Linked DNA regions of Gloeobacter violaceus PCC 7421. Each later gene encodes a partner of the first gene's protein in a complex. Links are inferred from orthologs where the notes say so. Each region holds a gene or a part of one and is shown on either strand. Other genes may lie near its edges.

The links.
Region 2: the proteins of tsaE (region 1) and tsaD are in contact, whole or in part, in a crystal structure (PDB 6N9A), measured with the Thermotoga maritima proteins. The link is inferred for Gloeobacter violaceus PCC 7421 from one-to-one orthologs. Residues at the interface, in WP_004082108.1 of Thermotoga maritima: Leu37, Gly38, Lys46, Lys57, Val59, Lys60, Ser61, Thr63, Phe64, Thr65, Leu66, Met67, Val69, Pro71, Tyr82, Arg83, Leu84, Asp86, Asp88, Phe89, Asp93, Ile128, Asp130, Glu131, Arg134; in WP_004082750.1 of Thermotoga maritima: Cys10, Asp11, Arg49, His50, Leu82, Gly84, Gly135, Gly136, Glu154, Thr155, Leu156, Asp157, Asp158, Ser159, Glu162, Asp165, Lys166, Arg169, Leu170, Tyr175, Lys213, Thr214, Leu217, Tyr218, Gln221, Arg222, Asn324.

Annotation. Positions count from the first base shown.
Region 1 is NC_005125.1:3,191,383-3,194,562, forward strand. The notes cover bases 312-3,180. They hold tsaE (tRNA (adenosine(37)-N6)-threonylcarbamoyltransferase complex ATPase subunit type 1 TsaE), read right to left. Parts: upstream 2,041-3,180; coding sequence 1,582-2,040; downstream 312-1,581. Other genes in these bases: GLL_RS15435 (alkaline phosphatase D family protein), read right to left, coding at 312-1,499; GLL_RS15445 (NYN domain-containing protein), read left to right, coding at 2,088-2,612; GLL_RS15450 (pantothenate kinase), read left to right, coding at 2,623-3,180. Outside these bases: more of GLL_RS15435, read right to left, coding at 1-311. UniProt on the Escherichia coli protein: Required for the formation of a threonylcarbamoyl group on adenosine at position 37 (t(6)A37) in tRNAs that read codons beginning with adenine.
Region 2 is NC_005125.1:1,446,581-1,449,859, forward strand. What follows is about bases 203-3,170. They hold tsaD (tRNA (adenosine(37)-N6)-threonylcarbamoyltransferase complex transferase subunit TsaD), read right to left. Parts: upstream 2,217-3,170; coding sequence 1,188-2,216; downstream 203-1,187. Other genes in these bases: GLL_RS07025 (hypothetical protein), read right to left, coding at 203-1,130; GLL_RS07035 (hypothetical protein), read right to left, coding at 2,213-3,049. In the rest of the region: GLL_RS07020 (HAD-IA family hydrolase), read right to left, coding at 1-138; more of GLL_RS07025, read right to left, coding at 144-202; GLL_RS07040 (carotenoid biosynthesis protein), read left to right, coding at 3,246-3,279.

The DNA.
Region 1 (3,180 bases):
TGGTACTTGAGATCGACGTACTCGATATACGGATTGGACTGCTGCAACAGCGGAGCTGCCAATGGCGTCGGATCGATGAGGCCGCCCAACAGCTCGAAGACGCCCGCCGAACTGACCGAGCCGCCCACCACCTCCACCGCCACCGACGGGCTCGCCGGATCGGTGAAATCGGGCTTGAGGACGCCCGCGTAGCAGTTGTGGATATCGCCGGTCCAGACCACGACGTTGCGGATTTGCTTGTCGGCAATAAACGAAAGCAGCTCGGTGCGCTCGGCAGGATAGCCGTCCCAGGCATCCAGGTTGATGTAGAGCGTCAGCCCATTCGCCTCGGAGACGATATCGCCCTCCACGCGGCGCGGGCGGCCGAAAAAGCGCGGCGGCTTACCCGTGGGCCGACCGTCCGTACCGATGTCGAACGCCACGAAGCGCACCAGCATCATTTCGTTAAGAAGCACCTTCCAGCGCGCCTGTGAACCGAGCAAATTTTTCTTGAGCCAACTGCGCTGCTGATAGCCCAGCATCGTGCGCGCCGGATCTTCGAGTTCGGGGCAGCCGGGGCTCAAAAAGTCGCTGGCGCAGACCACACCGTCGCGAAACTGGCGCAAGTCGAGCACGAACAAATCCGCAAGAGCGCCAAACGAGAGCTTGCGGTAGAGCCGCACCACCGCCTTGTCGTCCACGACCGTAAGGGGAGTGACCGGCTCGACCGGTAGGTACTCTAGAAAGGCCGTGTAGCCCGCCAGTTGGCGCGCCTTTTGCTCCTCGCTCACCAGGTCGCGCCCGGCGTAATTGTTGAACACCTCGTGGTCGTCCCACAGGTGGATCCAGCAGAACAGACGGCGCACCTCGCGAAAGTCGGGATCGCTCAAGTAGAGCTTGTACTTGGCGCGGTACTCTTCGAGGGTCCTCGCCTCACCGCCGCCAATCGTGTCCTCGCGCACCTGGCCGTTCTGGAAGCCCGCATCACCCGTCTCGTAAATGTTGTCGCCCAGGTGAATGCAGTAGTCGGCGTCGTCATCCTGGCAAATGGCGGCATAGACCGTGTAGAAGCCCTGGGTGTAATCCTGGCAGGAGACGTAGGCAAAGGTCAGTTGTTCGATGCTGCTGTCGGGGTCGGGGGCAGTCTTGGTGCGGCCTGTGACGCTGGTGTAGCCAGTATCGGTGGTGAACCGGTAATAGTAGCGCGTAAAAGGCTCCAGGCCGCCGGTGCGCATCTTGACGGTGAAGTCGTGACCGGCGTCCGTGGTGACGCTGCCCTGGAGAACCACGGAGGCAAAATCCTCCGTCAGCGAGACTTCGAAATGGACCGTCAGCGGTCCGCCGTTCTGAAACGCTTCCGGCACCCGCGTCCAGAGCACCACCCCATCGGAGCGCGGATCGCCCGAGGCGACGCCGTAATCGTCGGCACCCTGGGCGGCGGCCCGGCGCCTCGGATTGACGGACAGCAACAGCGCCGGGGCGACCAAGGCGCCTTTGATTACCGTGCGACGATTGAACATCGGACGCGCTCCAGGCAGGCAGGACAGAGCAACGCTACTGCTGCAGTATTAAGGCCCCGTTAAGGCATGTGCCCATACCGGCTTAGGGCCACCGACAGTACTTGCTCAAACACCCCAAAAAGCTTGCAGCAGATGGACCGTGGGCGTTCAGGCAAGCACTGCGCGGCTCGTGCCAATCGAGAAATATACGCAGATATTCCCCAGGCATAAACGGCAGTCGCTCGGCCCACTCTATCGCGACTATTGTCCGGGCGTCCCACATTTCCTCCAGGCCGAGGGCAGGCACCTCCTCGGGAGAGAGCCGGTACAGATCGACATGGACGAGCGGCCGTGTTGCCTGCGGGTACTCTTCGATGAGAGCGAAGGTGGGGGAGGTGACCGGTTCCTCGATGCCGAGCGCCGCAGCCAATCCTTGAATGCAGGTCGTCTTGCCCGCACCGAGATCGCCGTCAAACAGCAGCACCACGCCCGGCTGCCAGCACTCGGCCAACCGCGCCCCCAGCGTTCGCGTCGCCTCGGCGTCGGGCAACAGGATTTTCATCGCCGAATGTGACAAGATTGATACAAAGGCCCGTTTCCGAAGCGGCAGTGCAAACGATTTTACTGGTGGATGGCTACAACGTGGTCGGGGCCTGGCCCAGGCTGGCACGGCTGCGCGACCGCCACAGTCTGGAAGCGGCCAGAAACGAGCTTGTCGAGCAACTGGCAGGCTACGCCAGTTTTCGCGGCTACCGCGCGGTGCTGGTCTTCGACGCCCAATTGGTCACCTCGCCGCTGGTACGCGCGAGCGAGACGCCCCACCTTGAAGTGTGCTTTACCGATTACGAACAGACCGCCGACAGTTTTATCGAGCAGTACAGCTACCAGTTGCTGCGCGAGAACCGGCGTCGCCGGGTGATGGTGGCCACCTCCGACCGGGCGCAGCAGGTGCTCGTACTTGCCCAGGGGGCCGACTGGCTATCCTCCGAGCAGCTGCTCAAAGAAGTTGAAGCCGCCCGCCGCCAGCTGCGCGAGGACCTGCGCAACCGCAAAGCCCGGCCAAGCAATAAACTCGCCGACCGACTCGATCCGACGGTGCGCGACAAACTTGCCCGTTGGCGCTTCGGCGAATAGGACGGCCGCCGTGTGGCTTGCAGTCAATATCGGCAACAGCCGCCAGCACTGGGGCTGGTTCACCGGAACAAAGCTGGTGCGGACGCTGGATTTTCCGCTCACTCACTGGGACGCGCAGGCTCCAGATGCGGCCGAGCAAATCGTAGTCGCCTCGGTAACGACCACCCATCTGGAGCGCTGGCGCACCTTGCCCCATGCCCGTATCTTGAACCTTGCGGATGTGCCCCTATCCGGTACGTATCCCACCCTCGGAATCGACCGGGCACTGAATTTGATCGCCGCCGCCGACGCTTACGGTTGCCCGGCCCTGGTGACTGACTTCGGAACCGCCATCACCCTGAGTGCGGTCGATGAGTTCGGCCGCTTTTGCGGCGGGGCCATCCTGCCGGGGCTGGGCACGCAGTTGCGCGCCCTGGAACATTTCACCGCCGCCTTACCGGCGGTGGACTTGCCCGAACCTTGGCCGCCGCTATTGGCCCGCACCACCCAAGCAGCAATTCAAAGCGGTGTGGTGCGGGTGACCCTCGCAGGTCTTGCGCAATTTCTCGAATCCTGGAAGCGGCAGTAT
Region 2 (3,279 bases), 1.7 Mb from region 1 along the record:
GGCGGCGAAGGCCACGCAAAAGTGCTTTTCGATCGCTTCGGGATCGCTTTTGACCCCGAAAGTCCGGGCGATGGCGCTGTAAATTTCGCCCACCGAGCCGCGTACTCCGAACAGAGTACCGACGGCGTCAAAGAGCACCGCCTTCACTGACCGGCACCCAGGGTACCCCGCAGCCAGGTCGCCTCCAGGGGTGCCGAGCGCACTTCGAAGATCCAGCTTTCCTGGCCGTCGTCACCCCTCAAAAGTGCCCAGCCGCCCTGCCACTGGCTCTCGTCCTTCAAAGCCGACAGGCCGACTTCACCGGCCAACTGGGCCACCCGTGCCACCCGCGCGAGGGGGACGGCCTGGGAAACGGGATCTTGCACGACGACCTGGGCACTCCAGAGGCCCGCGTTGAGGCTGAGGCGCAACTGGGCGGGCCACTCGCAGCGCTCCAGAAAAGTCTGCAACAGGGCAGGCTCGATCTGGGGGACAGAGGCGGCGGGGCGAACCTGCACGATGCGCTGCCCGGCGCCCACCGGTCCGGCGGCGCGCACCGGCAGGTCCGGATAAGCCTGCGCGAGGGGAGGAACCGAGTTGATGAAATGGGTCTGCCAGAGGATGCGGGCCGCCTCGATCCAGGTCCAGAGCATCTGCCAGGTGGGCGTCCATGGGCCGCCGCGCGGCGGCCGAACCTTCCAGGCGCGCGGGCGCTTCTCGATGAGCGCCTGGATCTGGGCATTATCGAGATCGCCCAATCCGGCCGGAAGAAACTGGATCGCGCCTTGCGCGTCTACTTCAAAATGTTCCGCGCGCAAGTGCAACGCCTCAAGGCCCGCCTGCAAAAACGGCACGAACGCTTCTACCTCCTCGTCCTCGTCCCAGTGGCCGAGTTTTGGGAAGTCCTGAATGCAGGCAATCAACGGCGGGGTTTCGAGGCTAAATACCCGCCACTCCTCGCCACCGATGAGCGAGCGGATGGTCTCCGTGCCCTCGACCACCAGTTCACTGTCAGGCGGCTCCTTCCAGGATCGCACCGGCCCGGGGAGGTAGAGTTTCCATTGCTCCCCCTCGCCGCGCCAGACGTTGAACTGTTCCGAGATGGCCGCCCGCGCCCAGGGTTTGTCCAGTATTTCTGCCAGTGCGAACACCCGTCCACTCCAGGGGTCGTATCCGTAGGCTCAATTGTCCCACATTGTGACCAGCGCTCAAGGGACCGGCAGGCACTGGTAAAGGCTGTCACACGCTTCGAGCGACAAGCGCGATTGCACCGGCAGATCGAGAGATGAACGGAACCCCCTCTCGAAGCGGGCCACCCCGGCGCAGGCGATCATCGCCGCGTTGTCGGTACAAAAGTGCATCGGCGGGAAAACGGCCCGGTAGGGTCCGGCTTGCCCGAGGCGTTCGCGCAAGCCGCGGTTGGCGGAGACGCCCCCCGCCACCACCACCGTGTCATAGCCGGTGTGGGCCAGGGCCAACTCCACCCGCTCGGCCAGGGTCTCTACCACGGTGCGCTGGAAGCTCGCGGCCAGATCCGCCCGGTCGATGGGCAGACGCTGGAGCCGGTGTTTTTCGGCCAGGCGCAGCACGGCGGTCTTCAGGCCGCTGAAGCTGGTGTCGAAGGGCGATTCGACCCGCCCCCCCGGCAGCGCAAAGGCGCGCGGGTCTCCCCGCTGCGCCAATTTGTCGATCGCAGGACCGCCCGGGTAACCAAGTCCCAGTACCCGCGCCACCTTGTCGTAGGCTTCGCCCACGGCGTCGTCGCGGGTGCGCCCCAGGATGCGGTAGCGGCCATGATCCTCGACAGCCACCAAGCTGGTGTGTCCCCCCGAGACGAGCAGACACAAAAAGGGCGGCTCCAGGGCCGGGTCGCTCAAAAAAGCCGAGTAGATGTGACCTTCGAGGTGGTGGATGCCGACCAGCGGCCTGGCGTGAACGAGAGCCAGGGTCTTGGCTGCCATCGATCCCATCAGCAACGAGCCGACCAGGCCGGGAGCACAGGTAAAGGCGACAGCGTCGATGTCGGCCCACCCCAGGCCGCCCTCGGCAAAACACGCCGCGATCACCCCGCCCAACGCCTGCAGGTGCTCGCGCGAGGCGACCTCCGGCACAACACCGCCGGTCAGGCGGTGCACGTCGATTTGCGAAGCGATGATCGACGCGACGACGGTCCGACCGCGCACGATGGCGGCGGCGCTTTCGTCACAACTGGTCTCGATGGCAAAGATGGTTGTCACAGCAGCGATTCGAGGGCGCGCAGCATCCGGGTTTGATAGTCAAGGTGTCCCCTCGCTCGATCGTAATCCAAGCAATCGCGGTGCTGGGCTTCGACATTGAAGTAGCGCACACGGTTGCGGGCCGCCCACACCGAGAGCGACCCGTCATCGGCTATACGGGCGGGCTGCAGCACAACGTTGAATCCCAAGGTGCGCAGGGCGTCAAAATCGCCTGCCTCGGTGACTAGAAAAAAATCGTCCGGATCCGCGCCGGTGGCCCGGTAGACGGCCGGCTTTTCGGAGCGCTTGAAGACGCTGCGCACGTTCAGGCTGCCGTCGGTGTTGTTGTGCAGCCCCACCAGCGGCCCGTAGGAGCGCCCGAGCCATTCCCCAAGTGTGGCCAATACCTGTGCGCCGATGCGGGCGAAATGGGTACCCGCCAGATCTAGATCCGTAGGCCCAAAGCTCGCCGCAGCCGGAGGCACCACGGCGCACTTGGGCCGCAAGGCGGTAATCTGTGCAGCCACCACCCGCGGCTCGGAGTACATCCGGTTGGGATCGCACCAGAGGCGGCGACCGCCCAGGTGTTGATAGATGTAGCGCCGACCTGTCTGTTGAAGTTCGATGAGCACCCCGGAAGGACGGCTTTGCCACCACCGCTCCACCGCGCGCACCGCGATGTTTTCGTCGTCGTGGGGAACAAAGTAAAGCGGCCCCGGCTGCCCACTGTCGCGGACCACCAGCTTCAGCTTGTCCGCCGGATTGCCGAGCAGGACCGAGTGCTCTCCGGCTGCAGCCGACAATCCTCCCACCGGCAGCGCCCCCAGCAAATTCAACACTTCTCGCCGCCGCATCCGGCCTCCCGAGCTTCTACCATAGAATCAACCCGATCCCGGCCTTGGCTCGGCTACCCACCAAACTGGACGCCGCCTTCTCTGACCGGGCTGTCGATGCCGTATACTGCTGGTTGTGAAGTTTTGTTTCCGGCAAAGCCTTGTCGGTGCGCTTCACGCTGTGGCTCATCTTGGCTGTTCTCATACGAGTTATTCGATGAAATCATTAAACCTGGCCAGAAACGTTCTGA